Regions from separate parts of the Methylibium sp. Pch-M genome, predicted to be linked through region 2. Evidence: predicted binding sites of a transcription regulator. Region 2 holds the regulator's gene; each other region holds the start of a gene.
What was found. The regulator sigma-54, encoded in region 2, starts transcription at its own class of promoters, with help from an activator protein. The targets are predictions, from matches to a motif close to TGGCANGNAANCTGCTTT.

Region 1 (5,728 bases), 350 kb from region 2:
ATCCAGCCCGGCGGCAGCCTGCGCGACGACGAGGTGATCGCCGCCGCCGACGAACGCGGCATCGCGATGGTGCTGACAGGTGTGCGTCACTTCAGGCACTGAGCACGGCCGGCGGCGGTGCCCCGTGGCGCGTGCTCCGAATAGCAGGGGACCATGTCCGCCGCCGCCGACTCGGTAGGCCTGCTGCTGTCCTTCCTGGCCCGGCTCATCACCGGCGCGCAGGGGCACTGGTACGGCTGCCCGCCGAAGGCAGAGCAGCGCATCTACTTCGCCAACCACCAGAGCCACCTCGACTGGGTGCTGATCTGGGCCGCGTTGCCGCGCGACCTGCGCGCCCGTACGAGGCCGATCGCCGCGAAGGACTACTGGACCGCCAGCCCGCTGCGCCACTGGATCACGCGCGAGGTGTTCAACGCGGTCTACGTGGCACGCCAGCGCACGGACGACCAGGACCCGCTCGAGCCCCTCGTCGAGGCCTTGCGAAGCGGTGACTCGCTGGTGATCTTCCCCGAAGGCACGCGCAGCAACCGCGGCGACCCGCAGGCCTTCAAGAGCGGCCTGTACCACCTGGCCGAGCAGTTCCCCATGGTGCAGTTGATCCCCGCATGGATCGACAACGTGCAGCGCGTGATGCCCAAGGGCGAGGTGGTGCCGGTGCCCATCCTGTGCTCGGTGACCTTCGGCGCGCCGCTGGCGCCGCTGACACCCGGTGAGAGCAAGCGCGACTTCCTCGACCGCGCACGCGCGGCCGTGGTCGTGCTGAAGGACGTCGCGGCATGAGCGGGTTGCGGCAGCTCAGTGCCTCGCAGCAGGTGGGCCTGCTGTTCCTGCTGGTGTTCGGCGCGCTGCTGCTGATCAGCGCCGCGGCCCTGCTGCGCTCGCTGCGCGAGCACGGCGAAGAGAGCCGCGACCGGCACGAGCGCTTCAAGCGCGAGCTGCGCGCCCTGTGGATCGGCGCCTCGGTGTTCTGGCTCGCCTGGGTGTCGGGCGCGGCGGGGGCGACGCTGCTGTTCGGCGTGCTCAGCTTCCTGGCGCTGCGCGAGTACATCACGCTGATGCACACGCGGCGCAGCGATCACCGCAGCCTGATCCTGGCCTTCTTCATCGTGCTGCCGCTGCAGTACCTGCTGGTGGCCAACCGCAATTTCGACCTGTTCTCGGTCTTCATCCCGGTCTACATCTTCCTGGCGATCCCGGTGGTGAGCGCGCTGGCCGGCGACCCGGAGCGCTTCCTCGAGCGCAACGCGAAGATCCAGTGGGGCATCATGGTCTGCGTCTACGGCATGAGCCACACGCCGGCGCTGTTGCTGCTGCAGTTTCCGAACCGCGAGGATCGCGGGGCCTTCCTGGTGTTCTTCCTGGTGCTGGTGGTCGCGGTGGCCCACATCGCTCAGGAGGCCGCGAGCCGGCGCCTGCGCCGCCGCCCCGTGGCGCGCCACATCAGCCGCAGCTTCAGCTACCGGGCCTGGCTGATCGGCGCGCTGGTGGCGGCGATCGTCGGCGGTCTGCTGTACTGGATCACACCTTTCAAGCCGGGGCAGGCGATGGTGATGGCACTGATCGCCAGTGCCTGCGGCACGATGGGCGAGTTCGTGATGAAGGCGCTCAAGCGCGACGCCGGCGTGCACTACTGGGGCAACCGCGCCTCGGTCACCGGTGCGGTGGGCCTGCTCGACCGCGTGGCGCCGCTGTGCTTCGCGGCGCCGGTGTTCTTCCATTCCGTGCGCTGGTACTTCAACCTGAGCTTCTGATGGCACGCCTGATTCTCGGCATCGACCCGGGCCTGCGCACGGCAGGTCATGACTTCGGCCGCGACCGCGGGAGCGCCGCATGAGGATCCTCGGCATCGACCCGGGCCTGCGCACGACGGGTTTTGGCGTGGTCGAGTGCGAGGGGTCGCGGCTGCACTACATCGCCAGCGGCACGGTGCGCACCGACGCGCTGCCGAACGGCGACCTGCCGGGGCGGCTGAAGATCATCTTCGAGGGTGTACGCGAGGTCGCGGCGCGCTACCAGCCGGACTGCGCCGCGGTCGAGATCGTGTTCGTCAACGTCAATCCGCAGTCGACGCTGTTGCTCGGTCAGGCCCGTGGCGCGGCACTGGCGGCGCTGGTGTCGGGCGATCTGGCCGTGGCCGAGTACACCGCGTTGCAGATGAAGAAGGCGATCGTCGGCCACGGCCACGCCCGCAAGGAGCAGGTGCAGGCCATGGTGGCGCGGCTGCTGTCGCTGCCCGGTGAGCCGAGCCGGGACGCGGCCGATGCGCTCGGCCTCGCGGTCTGCCATGCACACGCGGGCGCGTCGCAGGCGGCGATCGCCGCCGTCAGCCCGCTGGCGCGGCGCGCCCATGCGCAATACCGCAAGGGCCGCAGCTACTGACCGGCGCCGAGGCCGGTCAGCGGCGATCAGCCGCGCCAGACGACGTTGTGGCGCCGGAACAGATCGCGCAGGCCCGTGCCGTTGTTGAGGTCGATCAGGCGGCGCTGCATCACCTGCGCCAGGTCGGTCGCGCCGCGCTTAACGGCGCAGCCGACCACCCAGCCGTTGCGCGGCGCCCGCGGGATCGGCGGCAGCGGCACGATCTTGTAGCGCGGCTGGCCGGCGAGCGTCGCCTCCAGTTCGGACGCCAGGCCGGCGGCGGCCACCACCTCGCCGGAGAGCAGGGTCTTTGCCGCTGCCACGCCATCGGCGTGCTGGGTGCTGAGCGTGTCGCGGAGGGCGCCGGAGTCGGCGCTGGCCAGCAGGTAGCCCGGCAGGGACACGCCCGCCACCGCGATCTTCTGCCCGCGCAGGGCCTCGATGGTCTCGGGCGTCGGACCGCGCTCGCTGTCCCAGGCCAGCATGACCGTCTCGCGGTAGTAGGCACCGAACACCTCGACCTGCGGATTGGCCTCGATCAGCGGGCGGTCCATCGGCACGTGCAGCATCACGTCGGCCGGGCCCCAGCCGAGGTAGTGGCCGCGCCAGACGGCGTTGCGCAGGTCGTCGCCGACGCTCTCGCCGGCCGGGATCGGCAGCAGGCTGAGCGGCACCCCCACGCTGTCGGCCAGCACCGCGGCCAGATCGACGTCGACGCCCTGACCGTTCAGGTTGAACGGCGGCATGTCCTGGTAGACCGCCACCACCAGCCGCCCGCTGCGCCGCACGCGCTCCAGCGCGCTGCCCTCGGCACGGAGCGGCGCGGACATCGGCGCCAGCGCCGCGGCGGCACCCAGCAACCGGCGGCGGGAGATCACAGCGGCTTCTCGCGGCGGGTTTCGAGGTAGCTCTTGATGGCCCAGACCGCTTCCTGCTGCATCACGCCCTCGAACGGCGGCATGTAGACGGCGCCGTTGCGGGTGCGGCCGTGGCGCACCGTGGTCGCGTAGTACTCGTCCATTTCCTTCACGCAGGCGGCCTTCTTCTTGTCGTCCTTCAGCGTGGCGCATTCGCCGTCGAGCTTGCGCAGATCGGGAGCGATCCCGCCGGAGATGGCCTCCAGGCCATGGCAGCGGGCACAGTTTTGGTTATAGGCCGAGGTGCCGATCTTGATGGCCTCGTCGTTCTTGCGGTACGGGTTCTCGGCGCGCCAGGCATCACCGAGCGCAGGGAGCGACTGGGTATCGACGGCCTGCGGCGTGACGTCCCCATGGGCGTAGGCGCCCGCGGCGCCGGCGATCAGGCTCAGCGCGACGAGAGGGCGCAGGCACTGGGTACGAAAGTTCATAGAAAGATGCTCCAAATCAGAGGGACAGTTCGAGGGTGCAAGTGATGTGCCATCGCCACAGTTCTGCCCCGAACCCCTGCTCGTGACGGGTTCACACCGTCATTTTGCTCCACACTGGAGCATACTGACGCTCCCCATCGATGTGCCGCAGGGCGAGGCTGGCACGGTGACAGGGGGACGATTCAGGCAGCGACAACAAGGCGTTCAAACGCCTGGCAATGGACACACAGCAGAGGCGGCTACCGGCCGCCCGAGAGGGCTGACGCCCCCAAGGAGACACGATGACCGCATCCACCACCGCCACGCGCGCTGCCCAGCGTGACAGCCGGCGCCCGTCCGGGTTCGGCCATTCCGCGACCAGCGTCTGGCTGCCGCCGGACCCGGGTCACGTCGACACCATCGCCCAGTCGCATGAACGCTGTGCCTCGCTGCGGCTGAGCCCGATCCGTCCGCCGGACCACACCCCGCTGATGCGCTCGGATCTGGCGGTGGCCCGGGAGCGCAACCGCTGTCTGTCGCTCCATGCGGTGCCGGTGATGGAGATGCTGCTGGAGCAGATTCTCGCGACGCAGAGCATGGTGCTGCTGACCGACGTGCAAGGCACGGTGCTGCATTCGATCGGTCACGACGACTTCCTGACGCGTGCCTCCAAGGTCGCGCTGGCGCCGGGCGTCAACTGGAGCGAATCGAGCAAGGGCACCAACGCCATCGGGACCGCGCTGGTCACCGAGACGCCGACCATCGTGCATGCCGACGAGCACTTCGTCCACGCCAACCAGTTCCTGACCTGCTCGTCCTCGCCGATCTTCGATCCGCGCGGCAACCTGGTCGGCGTGCTCGACGTCAGCGGCGACCACCATTCCTTCCACGTCCACACGATGGGCCTGGTGAAGATGTCTGCGCGCATGATCCAGAACCACTGGCTGATCGAGGACAGCCACCAGACCCTGCGCCTGCATTTCCACCTGCGTCGCGACTATCTCGGCACGCTGATGGAAGGCATCGTCTCCGTCGGGCAGGACGGCAAGCTGCTGGCCGCCAATCGCGCTGCACTGGACATGCTGCGCCTGTCGGGCGCGGCTTTGCGGATGAACACGGTCACCGGCCTGTTCGGCGTGTCGCTCGGAGCGCTGGTCGACCATTTCGGCTCGACCCTGTCGACGCCATTGGAGCTGAGCCTGCCCGACGGCCGCCAGATCCATGCGAACGCCCGCTTCAACGGCACCGGCTGGCACCAACTGGGCCGCGTCCGTGACGATCAGCCGGAGGCGCTCGCCCACGAGGCGGCCCGCGAGCCGGCCGCCCGCGACGCGCTGCCCGACACCGCCCGCGAACCGACGGCCCATCCGAATGCCGTGCCGCCGTCGCCGAGCCTGCGACAGCTGCAGACCGGGGATGCGCGCATGGACGACGTGGTCACGCGCGTCAAGCGAGTGCTCGACCGCGACATCCCGGTGCTGATCCAGGGCGAGACCGGCACCGGCAAGGAAATGCTGGCCCGCGCGATCCACCAGGGCTCGCGCCGCGCGAGCGGCCCTTTCATTGCCGTCAACTGCGCATCGATTCCCGAGACCCTGATCGAGTCGGAGCTGTTCGGCTACGAGGAAGGCGCGTTCACCGGTGCGCGCCGCAAGGGCGCCGTCGGCAAGGTCCTGCAGGCGCACGGCGGCACGCTGTTCCTCGACGAGATCGGCGACATGCCGCTGGGCCTGCAGGCGCGGCTGCTGCGGGTGCTGCAGGAACGTGAGGTCACGCCGCTCGGTGGCACGCGGGCGCTGCCGGTCGATGTATCGGTCATCAGCGCGACCCATCAACCGCTGCGAGAACTGATCGACCGCAAGCAGTTCCGCGAGGACCTGTACTACCGCTTGAACGGCCTGGTGGTGCAGCTGCCGGCGCTGCGCGAGCGCACCGATCTTCTGGCGCTGACCGAGAAGCTGCTGAAGCGCGAGTGCCGTGGTCGTCTGCTGCGCCTCGACGCCGAGGTGCTGCGGCTGATGCAGGCTTGCCGCTGGCCGGGCA
Region 2 (5,728 bases):
GCTGGAAGATCGGCCGGCGCGAGGTGGGCGACGGGCTGATCGTGCTGGTGGCCAAGGACGACCGCAAGGTCCGCATCGAGGTGGCCAAGGCGCTGGAGGGCGCGGTGCCCGACCTGGCGGCCAAGCAGATCATCGACCGCGCGCTGACGCCGGCCTTCCGGGCCGGCGATTTCGCGGGCGGTCTGAACGCCGCGGTCGACCAGCTCGCGGCGCGCATCCGCGGCGAGGCGTTGCCTGCGCCGGGCTCGGGGCCGAAGGCGGCCGAGCCGGGCGCGCAGTGGCAGGACTTCGCGATGTTCTTCCTGCTCGCGGTGCCGATCGCCGGTGCCGTGCTGACCGGCGTGCTGGGCCGCAAGCTCGGCACGCTGGCCACCAGCGCCGGGGCCGGCGGCCTGGCCTGGGCGGTGTCGGCCAGCCTGCTGGTCGGCGGCGCGGCGGCGCTGGTGGCGCTGGTGCTGGTGGGCGTGCTGGGCCTGGGCGCGGCGCGGCGGCGCGGCCTGGACACCGGCGGCCACGGTGTGCCGCCCATCATCTGGGGCGGTGGCGGCAGCAGCGGCGGCGGTTGGGGCGGCGGTGGTGGGTTCTCGTCGGGTGGTGGCGGCGATTTCGGCGGCGGCGGCGCGTCGGGAGACTGGTGATGAGAGACCGGCTGATCCGCCTGCTGCGCCATTGCTGGCTCGACGAGGACGACGCGCGCCGCGCGCTCGGACCGGTGGCGCTGGAGCGCATCGAGCAGCGCGTGCGCGCCAGCGAGGCCGCGCACAGCGGCGAGATCCGCGTCTGCGTGGAGGCCGGGCTGCCGCTGGGCTACCTGTGGCGCAACGTCGACGCCCACGATCGCGCACTGTCGCTGTTCGGCAAGCTGCGCGTGTGGGACACCGAGCACAACAACGGCGTGCTGATCTACCTGCTGCTGGCTGACCACCGCATCGAGATCGTGGCCGACCGCGGCCTCACGCGGCACGTGGACGCGGCGGGCTGGCAGGCCATCGTCGATGGCATGGGCGCGGCGTTCCGCGAGCGGCGCTTCGAGGACGGGCTGCACGCCGCGATCGACGCCGTGGATGCCGTGTTGCGCGAGCACTTCCCGGCGGCGCCAGGGGGTGGCAATCCGAACGAATTGCCGGACACTCCGGTGCTGCGCTGACCGACCCGCAAGACTCCTGCCCGAAAGACCCCCAACGATGCGTTCGTACTTCGCCTGGATCGCGGCCGCCCTGCTGGCCGCACCGGCCCTCGCGGCCGACCACCCGTGGCTCAGCTCGCCGCTGCGCACCCAGCAACCCGAGACCTACTTCACCAACCTGCGCGACGGCGACAGCATCGAGACGCCCTTCGTGCTGAAGTTCGGCCTGTCGCGCTACGGGCTCGCGCCGATCGTCAAGCCGGTCGACGGCGCCGGGCACCACCACCTGCTGGTCAACCGCGACCTGCCGCTCGACTTCACCCAGCCGCTGCCCTTCAACGACCAGTACATCCACTTCGGCAAGGGCCAGATGGAGACGGTGCTGACCTTCGTGCCCGGCACCTACACGCTGCGGCTGCTGCTGGCGGATCACAAGCACATCCCCTACTTCGTCTACAGCAAGCCGATGAAGATCACGGTGACGAAGAAGAACGACGACGTCGACCCGAAGACGCTGATCCAGCCCGGCGTCGCGATCCTCGAGCCGCGCAGCGGCGAGCCGCTGCGCACGCCGTTCCGGGTGCGGCTGCACGCCTCGGGCCTGAACGTGGGCCACGTGGACATCCAGGACAAGGGCGTGGGCCACTTCCGGCTGGTCGCCGAGCGGGCCGGCGCGCCGACCGAGCGCATCGACCTCGTCAAGGGCCTGACCGAGGTCTGGCTCGCGCCGCCGCCGGGCACCTACAAGTTCAGGGTCGAGCTGCTGCAGAACGCCGACCAGCAGGTGATGGCCACGTCGGCGCCGGTCGAGATCGAAGTGCCGCGCTGAGGGCCGCGGGCGCTCCGGGGCTTCTTCTTCAGCCCGGCTCGCGCATCGAGCCGGCCACCAGGTCGAAGCGGAACAGACGGCACTCGATCGGGCCGTTCCACATCGGCACGCGCCGGCTCTCCTTCAAGCGCATCGCCTGCGGCAGCTTCATGTCGGGGCTGAGCACCCAGGCGGTCCAGCCCGGGTAGGCGCGCTTCCAGTGGGTGGCGAGGCGGGTGAAGAACTCGTGGGCCGAGGCGCCGTCCTCGAAACCCTCGCGCGCGGCGGTCGGCGGTGCACGCCGGCCGGCCCCGTCGCCGCGCGAGCCCTTGGGGTCGATGCGCTCGCCATAGGGCGGGTTGAGCATCAGCGTGCCGCGTTCGGCGGGGGCGGTGCGCTGCAGCGCGTCGACCGTCTTCAGTTCGATCGCGGCGGCGACGCCGGCGCGTGCCGCGTTGCGCGCCGCGAAGTCGGTCATGCGGAAGGCCACGTCGCCGGCGAAGATGGGCACCGCGCTGGCATGCACGGCCGCCCGCGCGGCCTCGCGCAGCTCGCGCCACAGACGCTGGCTGCCGGCATCGCGGAACGGCCCGAGGCGCTCGAAGGCGAAGCGCCGCAGCGAGCCGGGAGCGATGCCACAGGCGATCTGCGCCGCCTCGATCGCGATCGTGCCGGAGCCGCACACCGGGTCGAGCAGCGGGCCGTCGGCCTCGCGGCCCTGCCAGCCGGCGGCGGCCAGCATCGCGGCGGCCAGCGTCTCCTTCAGCGGCGCCTCGCCCTGGTCCTCGCGCCAGCCGCGCTTGAACAGCGCCTCGCCCGAGGTGTCGACGTACAGCGTGGCGTGCTCGGGCGCCAGGTGCAGCAGCAGCGGCAGGTCGGGGCGGCGGGTGTCGACGCTGGGTCGCGCGCCGAGGGCGTCGCGCATCGCGTCGCACACGCCGTCCTTGATGCGCAGCGCGGCGAAGTTCAGGCTCTTGAGCGGCGCGCGCTGGGCCGTCACGTCGACCTTCAGAGTCTGTTTGGGGGTGATCCAGTCGGGCCAGCGCGGGCTGCGGGCCAGCGCGTACAGGTCGTCCTCGCTGCGGTAGGGCGCATCGGCCACCTGCCACAGCACGCGCTGGGCGAGCCGGCTGCCGAGGTTGAGCGCCATCGCCTCGCGCGGGCCGCCGTGCACCAACACGCCGCCGCGCTGCGTCCGTGCCGCCGCGCCCGGCAGCAGCCGGGCCACCTCGTCGGCGAGCAGCGCCTCGACGCCGGCCGCGCAGGGGAGGAACAACGAGGACGGCGGGGCGTCGGGCGGGAGGACGGCGTTCATGCGTGCAGAGGGGTTCGAGGGTTGCGCCCGCGCGTCGGTCGACGCCGCGCGAGGCCCTGGGTGCCGGTGGGGCCCGGGACCTCGTCGTCACATCATCGTGCGCCGCAGGTTGGCCGGCGCGATCTTCAGCGCCTCGCGGTACTTCGCCACCGTGCGGCGCGCCACCTGGATGCCCTGCTCTTCCAGCATGCTGCTGAGCTGGCTGTCCGACAGCGGCTTCTTGGCGTCCTCCGCGCTGACCAGCTGCTTGATCAGCGCGCGCACCGCGGTGCTCGATGCGTTGCCGCCGGCCTCGGTGTTGAGCGAGGAGCCGAAGAAGTACTTCAGCTCGAAGGTGCCGTAGGGCGTGGACATGTACTTGGCGGTGGTCACGCGCGAGATGGTCGACTCGTGCAGGCCCAGTTCGTCGGCGATCTCGCGCAGCACCAGCGGCTTCATCGCGATCGCGCCATGGCTGAAGAAGGCCTTCTGCCGCTCGACGATGGCCTGCGACACGCGCTGGATGGTGTCGAAGCGCTGCAGGATGTTCTTCATGAACCAGCGCGCCTCCTGCAGCCGCGAGCTCAGGCCCGCGCCCGATTCGGTGCGCGCGCCGCGCTGCTGCTTGATGGCCTGTGCGTAGAGGTCGTTGATGCGGAGCTTGGGCATCACGTCGGGGTTGAGCACGACGCGCCAGCCGCGGCCGGCCTTCTGCACGATGACATCGGGCACGATGATGTTGGCCTCGGCCTTGGTGAAGGGCCGGCCGGGCTTGGGCTCGCAGCGCACGATCAGTGCCTGCGCGGCCTTCAGCAGCTCCTCGTCGGCGCCGGTGGCGGCCATCAGCTTCTTGCCGTCGCGCCGCGCCAGCAGCTCGAGGTGGTACTTGCAGATCAGGATCGCGATCATCTGCGCCTCGCAGCGCGGTCCGGCCCGCAGCTGCAGCGTCAGGCACTCCGACAGGTCGCGCGCCCCCACGCCCAGCGGCTCCAGGTTGTGCAGCCACTTCAGCGCACAGCGCAGGCGGTCGAGCAGCTCCTCGACCGCGATGTCGTCCTCGTCGCCGGCCAGGCGCTGGGCGATCTCTTCCAGCGGGTCGGCCAGGTAGCCGTCCTCGTCGAGCGATTCGATCAGCACCATCACCGCGCCGCGGTCCTCGTCGCTCAGGCGCATGCCGCGCAACTGGTCGCGCAGGTGGTCCTGCAGGCTCACCCCGGCGCTGCTGCGCTCCATGGGGTCGAACTCGTCGCTGTCGTTGTTGCCGGCCTTGCCGGGCGTCTCGCGGATGCCGTCGAAGTCCTCGCGCTCGGTACCGTTCTCCCAGTCCTCGCGCTCGGTGGTGCCGAACTCGGCCGCATCCACCGCGACCGGCTCGGGGTCGGCGGCCGCCTCGGACCCCGAGCCCTCCCAGGCCTCGTCGGCCTGGCGTTCGGAGACCGTGGCGCGCTCCACCGGCGCGTCGAACGGCGTCGGCGCATCCTCCTCCACTTCGAGGAAGGGGTTCTGTTCCAGCATCTGCTCGACTTCCTGGTGAAGCTCGAGCGTGGAAAGCTGCAGCAGCCGGATCGACTGCTGCAGCTGCGGCGTGAGCGCCAGATGCTGCGAAAAACGGACCTGCAGGGAAGGCTTCATCACATCCTGAAGTGCTCGCCGAGGTAGACCTTGCGGACGTCGGCGTTCTCGACGATCTGCTCGGGGGTGCCTTCGGCCAGCACGCGTCCTTCGCTGATGATGTAGGCGCGGTGGCAGATGCCCAGGGTCTCGCGCACGTTGTGGTCGGTGATCAGCACGCCGATGCCGCGGCTCTTGAGGAAGCCGATGATTCGCTGGATCTCGATCACCGCGATCGGATCGACGCCGGCGAACGGCTCGTCGAGCAGGATGAAGCGCGGCTGCGTGGCCAGCGCGCGGGCGATCTCGACGCGCCGCCGCTCGCCGCCCGACAGGGCCGGTGCCGGGCTGTCGCGCAGCTTGTCGATCGACAGGTCGTGCAGCAGGCCGTCGAGCAGCTCGTCGATGCGTGCCTTGGTGTAGGCCTTGCCGCGCTCGTCGAACTGCAGCTCCAGCACCGCGCGGATGTTCTCCTCGACGGTGAGCTTGCGGAAGATCGAGGCCTCCTGCGGCAGGTAGGACAGCCCGAGGCGCGAGCGCTGGTGGATCGGCAGGCGCTCGATCGGCGCGCCGTCGATGCGGATCTCGCCGGCGTCGGCGCGCACCAGGCCCACGATCATGTAGAAGCTGGTGGTCTTGCCGGCGCCGTTCGGGCCCAGCAGGCCCACCACCTCGCCGGCCGCGACGGCGAGGTGCACGTCCTTGACGACCTTGCGGGCGCCGTAGCTCTTCTGCAGTCCGCGAGCCTCCAGGCGGCTCGCCATCGCCGTGTTCATGGCCGCGTCCCCGCCCCGGAGTTGGGCGCCGAGGCCGGGTTCTCGCGCGGCGTCAGCACCCCGCGCACCCGGCCCGGCGCGGCCGCGGAGGCCGGGCCGCCGAGCACCTGGAA
Region 3 (5,728 bases), 990 kb from region 2:
ATCATCGTCACGGAGATCACGCCGGTGTCGAGCGGGCGCTTGTTGCGCGTGATGATGGTCTGGAAGGCCTGCACCATCTGGCAGGCCACCGGGACCGGATCGACACCGAGATGAGGCATCGCCGCGTGCGCGCCCTTGCCCTGGATGGTGATGCGGAACTCGTTGCTGCTTGCGAACACCGGACCGGTCTTCAGCGCGAACTGGCCCACCTTCAGCCCAGGCCAGTTGTGGGCGCCGAACACGGCCTCCATCGGGAAGCGCTCGAACAACCCCTCCTTGATCATCTCGCGCGCGCCGCCGCCGCCTTCCTCGGCCGGCTGGAAGATCAGGTAGACGGTGCCGTCGAAGTTCCGGTGCCTGGAGAAGTGCTGGGCGGCCGCGAGCAGCATCGCGGTGTGACCATCGTGGCCGCAGGCGTGCATCTTGCCGGCGTGGCGGCTGGCGTGGGGGAAGGTGTTGTGCTCGGTGATCGGCAGCGCGTCGATGTCCGCACGCAGGCCGATCGCGCGGTCTGACGAGCCATTCTTGACGATGCCGACCACACCGGTCGTGCCCAGCCCGCGATGCACCGGGATACCCCAGTCGCCCAGGGTCCGGGCGATCACGTCCGCGGTGCGGCGCTCCTCGAAGCACAGCTCGGGGTGGGCGTGCAGGTCTCGGCGGATCGCGGTGACCGCGGCACTGTCGGCGAGGATGGATTCGATCAACTGCATCGGCGTCTCCCCAGCGGGCGAAGATTCCACCTTGGCATGGTAATGCCGCGCCCGGCGACGCAGCCGCGACAGGGTCGTTCTGCAGCCTCCGCCGGCACGAGGCACACTCCATGCCGGGCCGGCCGAGACGCGGGCGGCAGGGAGGACCGCGATGAGAGGACGAAGCTTTGTCGGTGCCGCCGTGGCGTTCGGGGCGCTGGCCGCCGGCAGCGCGGCGCTGGCCCAGGTCGCCAATTACGGCTTCCTGCGCAACACGCCGATCAGCCGCTTCAACGAGCAGGATTTCAAGCTCTACCGTGCCGCCGTCACGCAGGCGCTGGCCGCGCCCGAACTGGGCGTGCCGGTGACCTGGCGCAACGACCGCAGCGGCAGCGAGGGGAGCGTCACGGCGCGCGAGGGCGAGCGCGCGGGTTGCCGCGTGGTGGTGATGGAGAACCGGCACAAGGCGCTCAGTGCCCGCAGCGAGCAGCAGCTCTGCAAGGTGGACGGCAAGTGGAAGGCGACGGCGGGCTGACCCGCAGCGTGCGCGGCGCCTGCCCGCACGACTGCCCCGACACCTGCGCGTTGCGCGTCACGGTGCGCGATGGCCGCGCGGTGAAGGTCCAGGGCGACGCCGACCACCCGACCACCCACGGCGCGCTGTGCACCAAGGTCTCGCGCTATCCCGAGCGCACCTACCACCCCGAGCGCGTGCTGCACCCGCTGCGGCGCGTGGGGCCCAAGGGTGCCGGGCGCTTCGAGCGGGTCGGCTGGACCGAGGCGCTGGACGTCATCGCGACGCGCCTGCAGGCGATCGCTGCGCGCGACCCGCAGGCCATCGTGCCGTACAGCTATGCCGGCACGATGGGCCTGGTGCAGGGCGAAAGCATGGCCGCGCGCTTCTTCCACCGCCTGGGGGCCTCGCTGCTCGACCGCACCATCTGCGCCAGCGCCGGCGGCGAGGCGCTGACGGCGAGCTACGGCGCCAAGGTCGGCATGCACGTGGAGCACTTCGCCGAGGCGAAGCTGATCCTGATCTGGGGCAGCAACAGCATCGCGTCGAACCTGCACTTCTGGACCTACGCCCAGGCGGCCAAGCGCGCCGGCGCGAAGCTGGTCTGCATCGATCCGCGCCGCTCCGAGACCGCCGACAAGTGCCACCAGCACCTTGCGCTGCTGCCCGGCACCGACGGTGCGCTGGCGCTCGGCCTGATGCGCGAGCTGATCGTCAACGACTGGCTCGACCACGACTACATCGACCGCCACACCGAGGGCTGGCCTGCGCTGCGCGAGAAGGCACTCGCCTGGACGCCCGAGCGCACCGCCGCCGTCTGCGGCCTGGACGCCGAGCAGGTGCGTGGCCTGGCGCGTGACTACGGCGGCACACGGCCGGCCGCGATCCGCCTCAACTACGGCATGCAGCGCGTGCATGGCGGCGGCAACGCGGCGCGCCTGATCGCCACGCTGCCCTGCCTGATCGGCGCCTGGCGGCATCGCGCCGGCGGGTTGCTGCTGTCGAGCAGCGGCTGGTACCCGATCGACCACGGCGCCCTGCAGCGGCCCGAGCTGCTGGGCGCGCGCCGTCCGCGCACGATCAACATGAGCACCATCGGAGACGACCTGCTGCGCGAGAGCTCGGCCGGCTTCGGCCCGAAGATCGAGGCGCTGGTTGTCTACAACAGCAATCCGGTCGCGGTGGCGCCCGAATCGCCCCAGGTCGTGCGGGGCTTCGCGCGCGAGGATCTGTTCACCGTGGTGCTGGAGCACTTCCTCACCGACACCGCCGACCACGCCGACTTCGTGCTGCCCGCGACCACCCAGCTCGAGCACCTGGACGTGCACCGCAGCTACGGCCACACCTCGGTGCTGATCAACGAAGCGGCCGTCGCGCCGCTGGGCGAGGCGCTGCCCAACACCGAGATCTTCCGGCGCCTCGCCGCGCGCATGGGCTATGTCGACCCCTGCTTCGGCGACAGCGACGAGGCGATCGCCCGCCAGGCCTTCGGCCGCCACGTGCGCTTCGACGAGCTGCGTGAACACGGCTGGGTCCAGCTGCCGCTGCCCGAGGCGCCGTTCGCCGACGGCGGCTTCCCCACGCCGAGCGGGCGCTGCCGCATCGACGCGCCCGGCTGGGGCGTGCCCGACCACGTGCCCAACCACGAGTCGGCGCAGAGCACGCCCGCGCTCGCTGCGGCCTATCCGCTGGCGATGATCTCGCCGCCGGCGCGCAACTTCCTCAACTCCAGCTTCGTCAACGTGAAGAGCCTGCGCGACATCGAGGGCGAGCCGGTGCTGGAGATCCACCCGGGCGACGCGGCGCCGCGCGGCATCCACGATGGTGCGCTGGTGCGTGTCTTCAACGAGCGCGGCCAGTATTGGTGCAAGGCCGTGCTCAGCGAGCGGGCGCGCCCCGGTGTGGTCAACGGCCTGGGCATCTGGTGGCGCAAGCTCGGCGTGCGCGGCAGCAACGTGAACGAAGTCACCCACCAGAAGCTCACCGACCTCGGTCGGGCCCCGAGCTTCTACGACTGCCTGGTCGAGGTGAGCGCGGACTGAGCAGTCCGTCACGCGGCCGATGCGTCGCGTGGAAGTCCGGTCGCTGGCCAGCGCGGTGGCATGTGTCTTGCCACGTTGCCGCGTCACCAGAACGTTGGGAATCCGTCTTGAAACCTGCTGTCCGTCGGGCCGCGCGTCCTCTCGCGTGCGCCGTCCTGCTCGCGAGCCTCGCGGCCGCCTCTCACGCCGCCGACCCCACGACGATCGAACAGCTGAAGTCCGGGACCGACATGGTCTGGATGATGGCCGCCGGCGCCCTGGTGTTCTTCATGCAGGCCGGCTTCGCGCTGCTGGAAAGCGGCATGAGCCGCGCCAAGAACGCGATCAACGTCATCATGAAGAACTACTGCGACACGTGCTTCGGCGCGGTCGCCTTCTGGGCCGTGGGCTTCGGCCTGATGTTCGGCGCCAATGCCAGCGGCTGGATCGGCACCGACCGCTTCCTGCCGCACGCGATGCCCGAGGCCGACTACGGGCTGCTGTTCTTCCAGATGATGTTCGCCGCCACCGCCGCCACCATCGTCAGCGGCGCGATCGCCGAGCGTGCGCGTTTCTGGGCCTACATCGTCAGCTCCGTGCTCATCACCGGGCTCATCTACCCGGTGTTCGGGTCCTGGGCCTGGGGCTCGCTGTTCTCCGGCCAGGGCTGGCTGCGCGAGATGGGCTTCATCGACTTCGCCGGATCGACCGTCGTGCACTCGGTGGGCGGCTGGTCGGCGCTCGCTGCCGTCCTGGTGATCGGGCCCCGGCTCGGACGCTTCGGACCCAACGGCGAGGCGCGCCCGATGCTCGGCCACAACCTCACCTCGGTGGCGCTCGGCGGGTTCATCCTGTGGCTGGGGTGGTTCGGCTTCAACGGCGGCAGCACCGCCGCGGCCACGGTGGGCATCGGCAAGATCGTGCTCAACACCCACCTGTCCGGCGCGGCGGGTGCGATCGGCGCTTTGGCGATGCTGGCGCTCGGCCGCCAGCCGGTGCTGATGACGGCGGCCGTCAACGGGAGCATCGCCGGCCTGGTCGGCGTCACCGCGGGCTGCCACGTGATGGAGCCGGCCTATGCGCTGCTCACCGGCTTCGTGGCCGGCGGGCTGAGCGTGCTGGCCGGCTGGCTGCTCGAGGCGGGTCGCATCGACGACGTGGTGGGAGCCGTCTCGGTGCATGCGGTCGGCGGCGTCTGGGGCACGCTGGCGGCCGGGCTGTTCAAGCACGACGCGATGTTCGACCTGCAGCAGCTCGGCGTGCAGGCGATCGGCTGCGGCGTCGCCTTCGTGTGGTCCTTCGGCACCGCGCTGCTGATGTACTGGCTGCTGGCCCGCGGCATGGGCCTGCGCGCCAGCACGCTCGACGAGCAGCGCGGCCTCGATTTCACCGAGCACTACGAGATCGGCTACCCCGAGTTCCAGCAGGACGCGGTGCACCGGGGCAAGCGATGAGCGGCGGTGCGTCGACGATGGCAAGCCGCGACAACGACCCGGTCACTGTGCGGCGTGCGCTGGCGCACGCGCTGGCCGAGTACCTGGAGGCGCCGCGCGTGCGCGACGCGGTGATGCTGTGGTGCCAGCAGTTCCAGGGGCGCGGCGCGCTGTTCCTCGGCCTGAGCCGCTACTGCCGGCAGATCGCCGACGGCTTCGGCCTGGCCGGCAAGGAAGCCGAGCTGCACCTCAGGATCTTCCGCGCGCTGCAGAGCGACCCGCGGCGCCTGCCGGACGATCCACTGTCCTCGCAACCCTTCGAGTCCACCGAGCCGGGCAGCCTGCCACCGGGCTCCGTCGCCCCGGTGGCGCCGCGGCTGGGCGAGGGGGTGGCGGCCCTGCAGGCCTTCTTCGCGGCGATCGAGGCCCAGCTCTCGCGCGATCTGCCGGTCGGCCTGACGCCGGCGCGCGTGCGCCGCGCGCTGATCCGCCACGCGGCCAGCCTGCCGCGACCCCAGCAGCACGCGGCGTCGCTGTGGTGGAGCGGGCAGGTGAGCACGCTCGATGGCGACTGGCCGGCCGGCGGCCATGGCACGCTGCTGATCAACGTGATGTACGTGGCACTCGCCGAACTGCTGGGGCCGGTGCGCGCGGACGCCTGCTTCACGCAGGCCGTCGACCGGCTCGAGGCCAGTGGTGTCCCGGCGCTGACCGGCATCCGCCGCTACCTGTAGCGCCACGCCGACCTGTCCGCATGGAGCCGTAGACTGCGCGCCATGCTGCTGCGCGCCCGGTCCTGGTGGTTCTCTCTTGTCGCGGTCGGCGCTGCGCTGGCGCTGCTGGGCGGCTGCGGCAGCGTCGCCTACCTCTCGCAATCGGTGCAGGGCCACCTTGGCGTGATGCGCGCCGCGAAGCCGGTCGACGACTGGCTGGCCGACGCCGGCACGCCGGCCGTGCTGCGCGAGCGCCTGCTGCTGAGCCAGCGCATCCGCGACTTCGCGGTCCAGGAGCTGGGCCTGCCCGACAACGCCAGCTACCGCCGCTATGCCGACCTCGGCCGGCCCGCCG

Region 1: pedF (cytochrome c-550 PedF) is a predicted target of sigma-54. The motif match lies at 3,741-3,758, and genes of this name have one in related genera.
Region 3: C1M51_RS05100 (ammonium transporter) is a predicted target of sigma-54. The motif match lies at 3,305-3,322, and genes of this name have one in related genera.

Annotation. Positions count from the first base shown of each region.
Region 1 is NZ_CP029606.1:2,418,253-2,423,980, reverse strand. It holds gene purH (bifunctional phosphoribosylaminoimidazolecarboxamide formyltransferase/IMP cyclohydrolase) at 1-102, shown strand, start outside; gene C1M51_RS11635 (lysophospholipid acyltransferase family protein) at 154-780, shown strand; gene C1M51_RS11630 (phosphatidate cytidylyltransferase) at 777-1,751, shown strand; gene ruvC (crossover junction endodeoxyribonuclease RuvC) at 1,831-2,379, shown strand; gene C1M51_RS11620 (ABC transporter substrate-binding protein) at 2,406-3,236, opposite strand; gene pedF (cytochrome c-550 PedF) at 3,233-3,706, opposite strand; gene C1M51_RS11610 (sigma-54-dependent Fis family transcriptional regulator) at 3,988-5,728, shown strand, end outside.
Region 2 is NZ_CP029606.1:2,066,114-2,071,841, forward strand. It holds gene C1M51_RS09970 (YgcG family protein) at 1-638, shown strand, start outside; gene C1M51_RS09975 (TPM domain-containing protein) at 638-1,147, shown strand; gene C1M51_RS09980 (DUF4399 domain-containing protein) at 1,185-1,955, shown strand; gene C1M51_RS09985 (class I SAM-dependent RNA methyltransferase) at 1,984-3,249, opposite strand; gene C1M51_RS09990 (RNA polymerase factor sigma-54) at 3,337-4,860, opposite strand; gene lptB (LPS export ABC transporter ATP-binding protein) at 4,860-5,615, opposite strand; gene lptA (lipopolysaccharide transport periplasmic protein LptA) at 5,612-5,728, opposite strand, start outside.
Region 3 is NZ_CP029606.1:1,080,400-1,086,127, reverse strand. It holds gene C1M51_RS05115 (M20 aminoacylase family protein) at 1-713, opposite strand, end outside; gene C1M51_RS05110 (hypothetical protein) at 865-1,227, shown strand; gene C1M51_RS05105 (molybdopterin-dependent oxidoreductase) at 1,206-3,248, shown strand; gene C1M51_RS05100 (ammonium transporter) at 3,479-4,681, shown strand; gene C1M51_RS05095 (hypothetical protein) at 4,699-5,394, shown strand; gene C1M51_RS05090 (aminopeptidase) at 5,437-5,728, shown strand, end outside.